2 linked regions of the Tautonia marina genome follow. The protein of the gene in region 1 binds, or shares a complex with, the protein of each later gene. Links are inferred from orthologs where the notes say so. Each region holds a gene or a part of one and is shown in the gene's direction. Other genes may lie near its edges. The genes, in order: GA615_RS15615 and uvrB.

Region 1 (3,574 bases):
ATAAACGCGGCGCAGAAACAACTCACCATGCTGCTCGATCATCTTGCCAATCCGGGGCACCTCAATAATGTCGGTCCCGATCCCCAGAATGTTCATACGTGGTCGACCCTCTGTTCGAAGCAAAACGCCTGGTTCATCCGTTGAACCCTGGTGCGATTCCTGAGTCTATCCGAGTTGAGCCCACCAGGCCAATCCGACCTCAAATCTCCCGAGTGGGAGACCTCTCCTGCCGGATGAAGCGCCTGCGGCCCGATAAGGGAATCGCATCGCGGAGGATACTGCACGATGCTATACTGCCATTGGATGCGATACGGACGTACCGCTCTCGACGCCACCATGCCAGGGACGGATCGCTGATGGATTTGCTCTCCGATTTGACGGCCCCCCAGCGAGAGGCCGTCTCCCATGTGAATGGCCCGCTCCTGGTCCTCGCCGGAGCCGGATCAGGCAAAACGCGGGTCATCACCCGCAGAGTCGCCTCACTCCTCGGGCACGGCATTCCGGGACGGCATATCCTGGCGTTGACCTTCACCAACAAGGCCGCCACCGAGATGCGAGAACGGATCACCGCCCTGGTGCCCGATCACGGTGTCTGGGTCGGCACCTTCCATGCACTCTGTGCTCGTCTGCTTCGCGAATTCGGCCCGAAAATCGGCCTCGATCGTGGCTTTACCATCTACGATCAGCCCGACCGCCTCCGCGTCCTCAAATCGGTCATGGAGCAACTCGACCTGCTCGATGCAGGTGTCGCCCCGGAAAAGGTCGAAGCCGCCATTAGCCGGGCCAAGAACGAAATGCTTGACCCCGAAACCTACTTGGCCCGCCGCGGAGATGGCGCCGATCACGTCTCCGCCGTGGTGGGACGGGTCTTCAAAGGGTATCAGACTCGACTCCTGGAGTCGTCCGCCGTCGATTTCGACGACCTCCTCACCCACGTCGTAACGTTGCTCCGCCAGGATCACGAACTCCGAGCCCGCCTCGACGACCGCTACAAATACATTCTCGTCGACGAATATCAGGATACCAACCTCGCCCAGTATGCGATCGTCCGAGCCCTTTCGGTCGATACTCCCAACCTGTGTGTCACGGGCGATCCCGACCAGTCCATTTACGGATGGCGGGGCGCGAACCTCAATAACATCCTCGAATTCGAGCATGATTACCGCGGTTGCAAGGTCATCCGCCTCGAACACAATTATCGCAGCACCAAAAATATCCTTCGGGTTGCCGATCACGTCATCCATCACAACCGGCGCCGAAAGGCCAAGGTCCTGACGACCGAAAACCCCGAGGGTGATCCGGTCGAACTGACCACTTTTGCCAACGAAACGGAAGAAGCGCAAGCCATTGCCTCCACCATCGCCGACCTGGTGCGTAATGGAGGGTACTCGTTTGGAGAAATCGCCGTTTTTGTCCGGGTCACCGCCCTAACCCGCGGGCTTGAATCCGCCTTCCGATCGCTCGCCATTCCTTATCAGGTGGTCGGCGGCGTCTCGTTCTACGAGCGCATCGAAGTCAAGGATGTGCTTGCGTATCTGAGCCTCCTCAACAATCCGAAAGATGATGTTGCGTTTCTCCGAGCAATCAATGCCCCCCCTCGGGGGCTCGGGAAAGTCAGCCTCGACCGGCTCCAGGGCTACGCTCGTGACCGCGGAATTCCCCTCAGTGCCGCTGTTCGAGAGGCCGCCTCAATCGCCGGTCTAACCCCCAAGGCACGCTCCGGACTTCGTGACTTCGTCCTCCTGATGGATGAACTCGCAGCGCTCAGCGATCACTCCTCAGCCGAGGAACTCACTCGAAAACTTATGAACCTCAGCGGATACCGGGATTACTGGGCCAATCAACCTAAGGGGGACGGCGAGGACCGCGTCGCCAACCTCGACGAACTCGTCTCCGCGGCCCGACAGTTTGACCTGGAACATCCCGAGTCCACAGTCCTTGACTTCCTGGCCGATGTCACCCTGAGCTCGGCGGTCGATCGCTGGAAGGACGAAGGGGGAGCCGTCACCTTGATGACCCTCCACGCCTCGAAAGGTCTGGAGTTCCCCGTCGTCTTTATCGTCGGGCTGGAACAAGGGCTCCTCCCCCATTCCCGAGCCTCCGACAACGATGCCGAACTGGAGGAGGAGCGTCGCCTCTTCTTCGTCGGTATCACCCGAGCCCAGCGCGAACTCCGTCTGAGTCATTGCCGGGTCCGAGAGTTCCGGGGCCAGCGATCGGTTGCCATTCCCTCGCAATTTCTCATGGAATTACCGGAAGGCCCGATCCGGTATCGCGACCTCACCGGGGGTGACGATGAAATGCCGCTTTCCTCCCGGCGAGTGGCTCGAACCCCCTCCCCGACTCCTTCCCGCCCTGTCTCCGCAGTTCCCGCAGATCGTTTCCGCTTGACCACCGCCGCCGCGCTGGCCAACCCCCCAGGATCGGGGGCACGCCCCGATGCGGAATCGACCGGCGACCTGTCTGCCTTTCGTCCAGGGGTTCTCGTGCTCCACCCGCAGTACGGGCTCGGGAAAATTGTTTCCATCGACGGAGCCGGCCCAAACCGTAAAGGACGGGTCGCCTTCACCGTGGGAGGGGAACGAACATTCGTACTAGCTCGGTCGCCGCTCCGACCGGTCAAACGATCCTGACCTTGACAACCCCTTCAGATCCATATTCGGAAATGCACCGCATTTTGCTCGTCAATACCGAACCCTTGACGTCTCCTCGAAGTCTGGCCAGAAGGATCCTGTTCCAATTCACGCCCCCCCCTTGCCGATTGATCTCGGTTCGTCTCGGAGTTGTCCGATCATGATTCGCCTCGGCGTCAACATCGATCACGTTGCCACCATTCGACAGGCCCGAGGGGGGCGCGAACCCGACCCGGTCTGGGCGGCGGTCCTGTCCGAACTCGGAGGCGCCGATGGCATCACCGTCCACCTGCGGGAAGACCGCCGGCATATTCAGGAACGTGATCTCCGCATTCTCAGGGAAACCGTTCGAACTCGCTTGAATCTTGAGATCTCCCTCGCTCCGGAAATCGTTGCCATCGCCCTCGACGTCCGCCCCGATCAGGTCACCTTCGTTCCCGAACACCGCCAGGAAGTGACAACCGAAGGAGGCCTCGACCTCCTCAGTCATCGTGATCGAATCGCCGAAGCCGTGTCGCGATGCCACGAAGCAGGAATCGAGGTCAGTCTCTTTCTCGACCCCGATCCGGCGCAGGTCGAGACCGCCGCTGCGGTTGGTGCCATCGCCGTGGAACTCCACACCGGCCGCTATGCCGACGCGATCAACGCCTCATCGCGTCAAAGCGAACTCGACGCATTATTCGACGCCGGTCGTCGGATCCAGCAGGATGGTTTGCTCCTTCACGCCGGACATGGGCTCACCCTTCAGAATGTTGCCGCAGTTGCCCGCATCCCTGGAATGCTGGAATTAAACATTGGACACAGCATCGTCTCTCGCGCCGTATTCGTGGGATTCGAACGAGCAGTGGCCGAAATGAAACAAGCCATCCTCGACGCGCTCACACAACCGAATCCGGTTCGTTGAACGCCGTCCAACCAGAGGGATTCGTGACTTCGTTGTC
Region 2 (10,458 bases), on another replicon or contig:
GATCGTTGCCGTCGATGGTCAACAAGGTCCGTCCGGGGCCGAACCGGACCACCAAACGGTGCCAACCCGGCTCCAGAATCAATGGCTGCACCACGATCTCCGGCCCCCCCCGAGACTCGACCGAGGGGAACTCGTCCTTCCAGCCAAGGACAACTCGCGTGATCTCCTCACCGTTCGGGCCGTCGAAGATCAGATCGACAAACCAGCGCTGACCGGCGAAGCGTCGCCCTTCCCAGGAAAACGAACACTCAACCCGACCGGCATCAACCGGTTCCGGAAATTCGAGTCGTGCCTGCGACGCTCCGGGCTGGAGTCTCAGAAGGGCACCTTCATCGTCCTGCCGGGGAACGATGTCTGCCCCTGGCTGAAGGCTCCAAAGCTCCTGAGGATCGGGCGAGTCAAACCGATCCGTAAAAACCTGGGCCTCTCCCGGCCGCTGAATGAGTGAAGCAACGGCGAGACGGTCGATGGTCACGGGCTGGGCGTCGGAGCCCAGCCTCATCCGGATCGTCTCGTCGTCGACGGAAACCAGTCGTCCGGAAAGCCGCTGATCGAATCCAAACGCGAGCAGAAACGGCTGAGCTTCGGCTCGCGGCGCGTCCTCATTGTCCCCGTCGAGGCGTAGAAGTCGTGCGATCTGGTCCAGGGGAATCCTCGGCGGTGATCCCGAGTCGGTTTCGAACGTGATCGAGCCGTCGGGCGAGCCGGCCAAATGCCCGACGACGCGCTGTCCGTCCCGCAGTTCGGCGACCTGCCGCATCATCACCGATCGCTGGCTGCCCTGAAGTCCCATTGGAACCAGTGAGAGCAGGCCGAGGCCGCAGAAGCAGAGCGCCAGTCTGTACGAAGGCATTCTCCGGGCAATCACGGTGCGACCTCCGGGCCGTTGGGGTTCGTCGAGCGGCCAACCGATCGGTCTCTCGCGCCGCACCGCGCCGGTTCGTGCCGCGATCCGTTTCGGAGCGGAGTGCGACGGGCGGCACTTCAAGCGATCGCGCGGCCGATTCCCTGTGGCGATCGGCTCCAAGCGAAGGGACGAGAGGCCCGTGCAGGCTCCCCCCTTCCCTGAGGCGTTTAGTGTACCGGGATCGCTCGCTTCTGTCGGCGCCCGGCAGCGAGTCCTCGACCCGGAACGTGAACCGCGATAGAACCAATCCTTCAGGAATCACGATCTGTTCTCACCAGGAGACCGCCCCCGATGACTTCAATTGCTCGTCGCCTTGCTCTGCTTTCGATGATCCTCGTGCTGCCATGGTCCCATGTGGTCTTTGCCCAGGACGAGGCCACCGACGCCGATCGACCGCTCCGGATTATCGTCTTCGGCGCGCACCCGGACGATTGCGAACTGAAGGCGGGAGGCACCGCCGCCCGATGGGCCAAGCTCGGCCATAAGGTCAAGTTCGTCAGTACCACCAACGGCGACATTGGCCATCATGAAATGGCCGGTGGTGCGCTCGCCCAGCGCCGCACCGCCGAGGTCGAACGATGTGCCGAAATCCTCGGAATCGAAACCGAAGTGCTCGACATCCATGATGGCGAGCTGATGCCGACGCTCGAAAACCGCCGGACCATCACCCGATTGATCCGAGAATGGGAGGCCGACCTCGTCATCTCTCACCGACCCAACGATTACCACCCCGACCACCGCTATACCGGCATCCTCGTGCAGGACGCGGCCTTCATGGTCATCGTTCCTTACTTCTGCCCCGATGTGCCGGCCCTTCGGAAGAATCCAGTCTTCATGTACTCCGAAGACGGTTTCCAGAAGCCGAACCCGTTTACACCCGATGTCGTCGTGCCCATCGATGAGGTGCTCGACCAGAAGGTCGCCGCCATCGACGCCCTCGGCTCGCAATTTTACGAGTGGAACCCCTGGCTGTTCGGCTACCTGGACGAGGTGCCTGAGTCGCCCGAAGGTCGGCTCGAATGGACTCGCGAACGAGCGCTCCGGCGCTGGGGAGGCGTGGCCGATCGGTTCCGCGAGGAACTGGCCGATTGGGTCGGTGCCGATGCCGCCGAAAAGGTGAAGGTGGCCGAAGCCTTTGAGATCTGTGAGTACGGCTCTCAACCCTCAAAAGAGGAACTGGCCAAGCTCTTCCCCTTCTTCGGTGAGCAGAAGTAACAAAGCGCTCGTCGAGTCGTCGCGAGTGGTCATCTAATGAAAAATCCCCGAACATCGAGCCGCCACCACGTCGGCGCCGATGTTCGGGGATTGAGGGAAGGAAGGATGCTCGCGGAGAGAGGGCCGGTGCAGGGGGTCCGGCCCTCCCGACGATCAACCGCCTCCGGGAACCGTTCCGACGTCGGGACCACCGCAACGGCGGAGGTAATCCTTGTCGATGTAAATCACTTCGACGCGAGCGTCGCGGTGATTGAACGGAATCGGATAGTCAGACCAGTACAACTCGTCGAAGTAGACGGTGCACTTGTAGTGACAGTGGATCAGCTGGCAAGGTCCGGCCAGAGGATAGACCTTGCACGGATCGACCGACTCGCCGATCTTCTCGATCACGAAGCGAGCGTTGTTCCGCTGAACCGTGTAGAACGGGTCCATTCCAGCCCGGAACTTGGGAACTTTGGCCCAGATTTCCGCCTCGCTCGGCGGATCCAGGCATGGGGGCGGTGCGAATTCGCCGGGGACCGGGTCGAGAATCGGCACGCGGTCCAGTTCTTCCTTGGCGATATCTTCTTCCAGTCGCTGAGACTGGGAAGGCAAGATCGGCCAGGCAAACGACCAGCCGGTCGGGTGAAGCGGCGAAATATTTCGGAACACGTACGGGATGCCACATCCGCCAATGCCGGCGGACATTGTCAAAAATAGGGCACCCGTCAACAGGCCGCGAACCCATTTCGGGGTGTGCGGGCCCCGGTGCCGCGCGGAACGGGTCATTGTGTCTTCCCCTCCTTGGGATCAATCGCCATCCGTTCGGGGGGCCCTCCACCCCTCCGACTCCGGCGCCGGGACCACTCTCGCCTGATGGACTCCGACGATCCCCGTCGGTTCCGGCGAGAGGCCGGCCCAGGTTCCTGGCTCGTAACGATTATCGAACCAAGATCGCTCCGGCTGTGAGAAATTCCGCGACGCCGGTGGAGGCCGCGGTTCCCCGGTCAATCCCGATTTTAGGATCGATCGAGCGTTTCCAACGGAAGGATCGGTCCAACCGGCATTTGATCTTGAGCCCTGCCGGACCTCTCTGCGGAAAGACTCGGCTTGAGTCTGCCATCCCCTCGGTCCTAAACTGTAATTCTGTCGATTATCACCCTGTTCGTCGTCGAAACGTCCGAAGCCCTCAGGGAGGGGATTTCATGCCACCAACTCGGCCGCTCTGGGGATGGGGGGTGTGGCATCGAGGCGTCCTCGCCGCCCTGGTCGGATTGCCGGCGAGCCTGCTCGGGCTCCTTTCCCCGAAGACTGAGCCAACCCCCGACCAGTTGCCTCCGTCGTCGATGGTTGTCGAACTCAATTCCGCCCCGCCGATGGCCTTGCTCGCCTTGCCGGGCCTCGGGCCGACTCGCGTCGATCGAATTCTCTCGGCTCGCGAGGAAGTGCCGATCAAGTCGCTCGACGACCTCGCCCATCGGGTCAAGGGGATCGGCCCGGCAACCATCGAAGGAATCCGCCCCTTCGTTCGAGTCGGCATCCCCTCGCGTGACGACCGAGCGATACCGGCGTCACCTTGATCTCCGGCAACTGTCGACTCCTCTCGCGCTGCCCTGCCCTATTGATCGCGTCAATCCATCGAGGCCGCCATGTCCGAGTTTCGGATCGAACGTCCATTTCCCCCAGCCGGCGATCAACCGGCGGCGATCGAGGCTCTCGTTTCGGGAGTGACCGAGGGCAAGGGACACCAGACCTTGCTCGGCGTGACCGGCTCCGGCAAAACCTACACGATGGCCAACGTGATTGCCCAGTTAGGCCGGCCAGCGTTGATTCTTTCCCATAACAAGACCCTTGCCGCTCAGCTCTACGCTGAGTTTCGCGACTTCTTCCCCCACAACGCCGTTCGCTATTTCGTCAGTTACTACGATTACTACCAGCCCGAAGCTTATATCCCCCAGCGCGACATCTACATTGAAAAGGATGCGTCGATCAACGAGGAGATTGAACGCCTCCGCCTGGCCGCCACCAGTGCCCTTGTGAGCCGCCGCGATACGATCGTCGTCTCCTCCGTCTCCTCGATCTACGGCCTCGGTTCTCCGGATGACTACCGGAAGATGATGGTTCACCTCCGCCTCGGCGACATCATCGACCGCGACGAGATGCTCCTGAAACTCGTTGACATTCAGTACGACCGCAACGACATCTCCTTCGAGCGCGGCAAGTTCCGCGTTCGAGGCGACGTGGTCGAGGTCTGGCCCGCCTACGAAGAAACCGCCGTCCGCATTGAGCTGTTCGGCGACGAGGTCGAGACCCTGGCCGAGATCGACCCCATCTCGGGAGCCGTCATCGAAAAACGTCCGGATCTTTACATCTATCCGGCCAAGCACTTCGTCCTTCCCGAAGAACGGATCAAGGGGGCCGTCGATGCCATCAAGGAAGAACTCGATCAGCGTCTGACCCAGCTCAAGGAACACGGCAAGCTGCTCGAAGCCCAGCGCCTCTCCGCCCGAACCCGTTACGACATGGAAATGCTGCTCGAAGTCGGCTACTGCCAGGGAATCGAGAACTACAGCCGCCATCTTTCCGGTCGCAAGGCCGGGGAAACACCGAACACCTTGCTCGACTTTTTCCCGGACGATGCCTTGATGTTCATTGACGAGTCTCACGTCACAATCCCACAAGTCCGGGGTATGTTTGCTGGAGACTTCAGTCGCAAAAGCACCCTCGTCGAGCACGGGTTCCGCCTGCCAAGTGCGCTCGATAACCGTCCGTTGCGATTCGACGAATGGGAAACGAAGCTCGGCGCTCGGATCTATGTTTCCGCCACACCAAGCGACTATGAAATCACCATGTCCGGTGGCGAAGTGGTTGAACAGGTCATCCGACCGACCGGGCTGGTTGACCCAGTCGTTCGCGTCGAACCCGCGAGAGGACAGGTCCCGGCCCTACTCGAAGAGGTACGCCGACGGGCCGAGCGAGGTGAGCGCATCCTCATCACCACCCTGACCAAGCGACTTGCCGAGGAACTCTCTCGATACCTCAAGGAACAAGGCACCCGGACCAAGTGGCTCCACTCCGAGCTCGATGCCTTCGAACGGGTTCAGATCCTTCGAGAGCTTCGTGAAGGGGCCTTCGATGCCCTTGTCGGCGTGAACCTCCTGCGGGAAGGGCTCGACCTTCCCGAGGTGTCGATGGTCTGCATCCTCGACGCCGACAAAGAAGGCTTCCTCCGCAGCGAAACAAGCCTGATTCAGACCATCGGTCGAGCCGCCCGCAACGTCAACGCCGAGGTCGTTCTCTACGCCGATACCGTCACCCGCTCCATGCAAAACGCAATCGATGAAACGAGCCGTAGACGAGCCAAGCAACTGGCCTACAATTCAGAACACGGTATTACCCCGGAAACCATTCGCAAAGCAATCCGACGCGGGATTGAAGAGGAAATTCAGGCCCGGTCGATCGCCCGCAAGGCCGTCGGCAAGAACGAAGAAGCCGCGATTACCGAGGAATACCTCAACGAGTTGGAAGGTGAAATGCTTCAGGCCGCGGAATCACTCGAATTCGAACGAGCCGCGGCCCTGCGCGATCGGATCGTGCAATTGCGATCCCAAATTGACGGGGGACCGGAACGCCCTCTGGCAACTCCTCAGGCCGTGGGGGCTCGTCGTCGCGGGGGCGGAAAAAAAGGGCGAAGCCGTCCGAAACCTGGTTGAACCGGCCCTCGGTTGAGCCCGCCGTTCCCCTGGCAAAACTCCTGCTCTTGACCACGGTCATAACCTATCTTTTTCAATGAAGCACGCATTCAAATCCAGACGCGTGGGCGTCTTTGAATCGTTCCGAGAGGAGTCTCAGTCGTGTCATTGCGCACCTTGATCCTGCTCAGTCCCTTTGTGCTTGCCGTGATTCTGGGTCGAGCCGTCAGACTTCCCGAGGAACCCCGAGCGCAAGACACTGGGCCCATGTACAACTTCTCCATGAAGCGATATCAGTGGAACGAGCGACCGCTCCTCGTCTTCGCGCCTTCGAGAGACGACCAGGCCTATTGCGAAACCATGATTATCTGGAATCGCAACGGACCGAAACTCGACGAGTACGACCTCGTGCTGCTTGAGGTCTTCGAGGACGGAGTGAGTCGCGCCGACGGTCGGGAAATCCCGCAGGAGTCCGCGACTCACCTCCGCGAGCGATTCCAGGTCGAAGACGGGGACTTGACCATTCTTCTGGTGGGCAAGGATGGTTCCGAAAAGGGTCGATGGAATCAACTGCCTCCCTTGCAAGACATCTATGACCTGATCGACACTATGCCCATGCGTCAGCGGGAAATCCGATCGCAGCAGGACGCCCATCCGGAGTAAGCTCTCAGGGAGCCCCCGTCGAGTTCCGACGCGCCTCCCTTCCGAGTCGATCTCCCATGACCTTGCAGCATCCGCCGTACGAATTTGGTTCCGCTGAACATAACAATGCAGAGGCCCTGATCGCGCTGGCCCTCTCCGAGGACCTGGGTCAGCGCGGTGATCTCACCGCCGAAGCGACCATTCCCTCCGAAGCGACCGGCGCAGCTCGCTTCGTTGCTCGGCAATCGGGGATCCTTGCCGGATTGCCCGTCGTGGCCCTGATCGCCCAACGGTTTGGACTGGCTCAAGGTTTTGTCCCAGAGCGATCCGATGGTGACCCGCTCGAACCGGGAACGCTCATCGCTCGGGTTTCCGGACCAATGCGAGCCATTCTATCGATGGAACGAACGGCGTTGAATTTCCTTCAGCGGCTGTCTGGGATTGCCACGCAGACTCATCGGTTCGTCCTGGCGGTTGAAGGCACCCACGCGGCCATCCTCGACACCCGAAAAACAACCCCCGGCTGGCGTTGGCTGGAAAAGTACGCGGTGCGATGCGGCGGCGGAGCGAACCACCGGATCGGCCTCTTTGACGCGGTTCTCATCAAGGACAACCATCTCGCCTGGCTTGCTTCCTCGGGAGATCCGATCGGTCGGGCGATCACCGCGGCGCGTCAGCTTGCCCCCCCGGGAACCACTGTCGAGGTCGAAGTGGACACCCTCGACCAGTTCGATCGAGCTCTGTCCTGTCGGCCTGACATTGTCTTGCTTGATAATTTTACACATCACGATTTGGCCGAAGCCGTTCGCCGTCGTGACGCTTCGTCCTCGACCGTTTTGCTCGAAGCTTCGGGAGGAATCGATCTCGCTTCGGTCGCCGAAGTCGCGCGAACCGGGGTCGATCGGATCAGCGTCGGGGCGATCACCCACTCGGCTCCGTCGCTCGACATTGGACTGGACGAAGAAATTGTCCGAGATTCTCATCGGTCGTGTTGACAGATGAGAGCGACGGCCTAGGGTTCTGTCGCCGGGGACATTGGTTGCCCCCGACCCTGAAGCGGTTCGCCGCTCCGGGTATCGTCGGCTCCTGCCGGCGAGACGCATCGGTGACGGCACCTTTGGGGAGGGGTGTCGTCGCACTTGTGAGGGGGTGGGGGAGGCGCACGGAGTGTGCCGAGGGGCCCCCGCCCCCTTCGTCTTGTCCTGGGACTTGGACCGGACGAGCCCGCTTGATAGACTCGATCACGACGGTGACGGGCCCGGCCCCGAACTCGTGACGGAGCCCCTCGTGATCTCCCCCGCATCTCCCCCCTGTCTGATCGGTTGCCCGATCGTCCCGGCCCGGGTCGTGGCGATGATGATCACCCTGATCGTCTCCCCGATTGCGTCCGGCTTCGCTCCTGGTCCCGATCGAGGCGATCCTTCGATGAATGAGCCTGGTCGGCAACCCTTGCTGGCCTTTTACTACGAACAGCTGAACCGTGACGGTGATCTCGACTCCTTTCAGAATCGCGTGGACGCTCGATATTCCGAGACCACCCTCCGTCGTCTGGTGTCGTCCGCCGATGTTCAAGCGCGCCGGGGAGCCGTCACCGCCCTCGGCCTGATCGGCGATTTCGGCTGCAACGACGCGCTCGGCCCGGCCCTTGCCGACGAGGACCCGACCGTCCGCCAACTCGCCTCCCAGTCGCTCTGGTCCATCTGGTTCCGAGCCGGAACCGATGAGCAGAACGAGACGCTCCGCCTGGTCGTCGAGTTGAATAACCGGGGTCTTACCCGAGAAGCCCAGCGTCAGGCCACCCGATTGATTGCCGAGGCCCCCAACTTCGCCGAGGCATACAACCAGCGGGCCATCGCGTCGTTCGTCCTCGGAGAGTTCGTCGAAAGCGCCGCCGACTGCAAGCGAGTGCTGGAACTGAACCCCTATCATTTTGGTGCCTTCGGTGGCCTCGGGCAGTGCTATCTGAAACTCGGTCGGCCCGATCTGGCGCTGGAAACTTATCGACGGTCCCTCACAATCCAGCCTCACGACGAAGGTTTGAAACGCCTGATCGAGGCGCTCGAAGCCGATCGATCGTGAGCGCGAGCCCTGTTCCCCCACCTCTTTCCGAACACCCGCCCCCATGCTCCCCCTGCCGATCGACTCGCGCTTGCCCGAGATCCTCAACGCGATTCGACAGCATCGATCGCTTGTGCTCGTCGCCGAGCCCGGCGCGGGCAAGACCACCCGCGTACCACCCGCCCTGCTCGACGCGGGCTTGCTTGATCCGGACCATCCCAACCTGATGGTGCTTCAACCGCGACGGGTGGCCGCGCGGGCCTCGGCTGCTCGAATCGCCCAGGAACGCGGCGGGAGCCTCGGCGAGGAAGTCGGCTACCTCGTCCGCTTCGAGCGTCGGATTGGCCCACGGACCCGTCTTCGCGTGGTAACTGAAGGGGTGTTGACCCGTCACCTGCTGAACGACCCGAGCCTCGACGGGATCGGCGCGGTCGTGCTCGACGAGTTCCATGAACGGAGCATCCATACCGACCTGGCCTTGGCCCTGCTCCGAGAGGTCCGGGACGCGCTCCGAAACGACTTGATCCTGGTTGTGATGTCGGCCACGCTCGACGCCGAACCCGTTGCCCGGTTTCTCGATGCCCCGATCGTCTCGGTCGAAGGGCGCAGGTTCCCCGTTGCCCTCTCATATCGCCCGTCCGACGGCACTCCCCTGCCCGATCGTGTCGCAAGTTCCGTCCGGGACATGCTCGATGATCCCGAAGACCCCGGCGACCTGCTCGTCTTCCTTCCCGGAGCCGAGGAGATACGCCGAACCGCTCAGGCCCTCGCTCCAACGGCGGATCGTCTCGGAATTGAGGTGCTCCCGCTCCACGGTTCCCTGTCGAGCATCGAGCAAGATCGGGCTCTGGCGCCATGCCCCCGCCGCAAGATCGTCCTGGCAACGAATCTCGCCGAGACCTCTCTGACCATCGACGGCATTCGCACGGTGATCGACAGCGGCTTTGCACGCCAGGCCTCGTCCGATCCGGCTCGCGGCCTCGATCGCCTGGAGCTGAGACGGATCAGCCGAGCCTCGGCCGACCAACGCACTGGCCGGGCCGGGCGCACCGCCCCCGGCCGTTGCGTGCGACTCTGGGCCGAGCGAGAGACGCGCGGGATGGCCCCGTTCGATCCTCCCGAAATTCATCGGGTGGACCTCTCCTCAACAGTGCTGACCCTCCATGCCTGGGGGGCCGGCGACCTCCCTGCCTTCTCCTGGTTTGAAGCCCCCGACCCCGACAGCCTCGCGGCGGCCGAGGCGTTGCTCAAGCAACTCGGGGCGATCGATCCATCGTCCGGCCGGATCACTCCCCTTGGCGAGGCCATGCTCGCGCTTCCAGTTCATCCTCGACTGGCTCGCCTGATCCTCGCCGCCGCGGATGGTGGAGCCCTGGAACTGGGAGCCACCGCGGCAGCCTTGCTTTCGGAAAAGGACCTTCTTGCGTCTCCTCGCAGCTCCGATCGCCGCGACCGATCGCCTGAGGTCCACTCCCGCTCCGATCTCCTCGTCCGGATCGACCTCCTCGCTGAGGCCGAGCGCAATGGCTTCGCCCGTGGTCGAATCGATCCTCGAGTTGATCCCAGGGTCGCCCGAACGGTCGTCCGTGTTCGAGACGACCTGATTCGAGTCACCCGCCGGGTGATCAATCCGGAATCTCCTCAAACCACGAGTGACCCCGAATCCGCCTTGCTGCGCTCCGTGTTGCTCGCCTATCCCGATCGCGTCGCCCGACGCCGAAGCCCCGGCGATCCCACGGCCCGAATGGTCGGCGGCGGAGGGCTCCGACTCGACCCGGAATCGGCCGTTCAGGAGGCCGAGCTGTTCGTGGCACTCGATGCCCGAGACGACCGGCGAGGATCCGGACCTCGGGAACTCCGGGTTCGGATCGCCAGCGCCATCGAGCCCGATTGGCTTCAGGAGTCCTTTCCCGACGCCCTCCAACGATCCGAGGTGGTTCGGTTTGACCCCGCTTCCGGTCGCGT

Evidence for each region.
Region 2: the proteins of GA615_RS15615 (region 1) and uvrB are in contact, whole or in part, in a crystal structure (PDB 7EGT), measured with the Thermus thermophilus proteins. The link is inferred for Tautonia marina from one-to-one orthologs. Residues at the interface, in WP_096412145.1 of Thermus thermophilus: His654, Arg656, Phe657, Gln666, Asp668, Glu669, Lys680, Arg681, Leu682, Ser683, Lys685, Tyr686, Ala687; in WP_096411307.1 of Thermus thermophilus: Glu23, Leu25, Arg26, Asp27, Gly28, Glu29, Arg30, Phe31, Arg55, Glu326, Asp327, Phe328, Glu379, Ser382, Gln383, His398, Gly400, Arg401.

The regions. Positions count from the first base shown.
Region 1 is NZ_WEZF01000012.1:102,220-105,793, forward strand. Bases 1-2,994 are described here. They hold GA615_RS15615 (ATP-dependent helicase), read left to right. Parts: upstream 1-356; coding sequence 357-2,633; downstream 2,634-2,994. Other genes in these bases: GA615_RS15610 (holo-ACP synthase), read right to left, coding at 1-42; GA615_RS15620 (pyridoxine 5'-phosphate synthase), read left to right, coding at 2,794-2,994. Outside these bases: more of GA615_RS15620, read left to right, coding at 2,995-3,537. UniProt on the Escherichia coli protein: A helicase with DNA-dependent ATPase activity. Unwinds DNA duplexes with 3'-5' polarity. Translocates on single-stranded DNA with 3'-5' polarity. Initiates unwinding more efficiently from a nicked substrate than double-stranded DNA.
Region 2 is NZ_WEZF01000006.1:239,985-250,442, reverse strand. What follows is about bases 3,313-6,282. They hold uvrB (excinuclease ABC subunit UvrB), read left to right. Parts: upstream 3,313-3,750; coding sequence 3,751-5,814; downstream 5,815-6,282. Other genes in these bases: GA615_RS09795 (DUF4174 domain-containing protein), read left to right, coding at 5,956-6,282; GA615_RS09805 (ComEA family DNA-binding protein), read left to right, coding at 3,313-3,681. Outside these bases: GA615_RS09820 (hypothetical protein), read right to left, coding at 1-853; GA615_RS09815 (PIG-L deacetylase family protein), read left to right, coding at 1,199-2,122; GA615_RS09810 (hypothetical protein), read right to left, coding at 2,276-2,773; more of GA615_RS09805, read left to right, coding at 3,307-3,312; more of GA615_RS09795, read left to right, coding at 6,283-6,456; nadC (carboxylating nicotinate-nucleotide diphosphorylase), read left to right, coding at 6,513-7,430; GA615_RS09785 (HEAT repeat domain-containing protein), read left to right, coding at 7,723-8,514; ATP-dependent helicase HrpB, read left to right, coding at 8,558-10,458. UniProt on the Escherichia coli protein: The UvrABC repair system catalyzes the recognition and processing of DNA lesions. A damage recognition complex composed of 2 UvrA and 2 UvrB subunits scans DNA for abnormalities.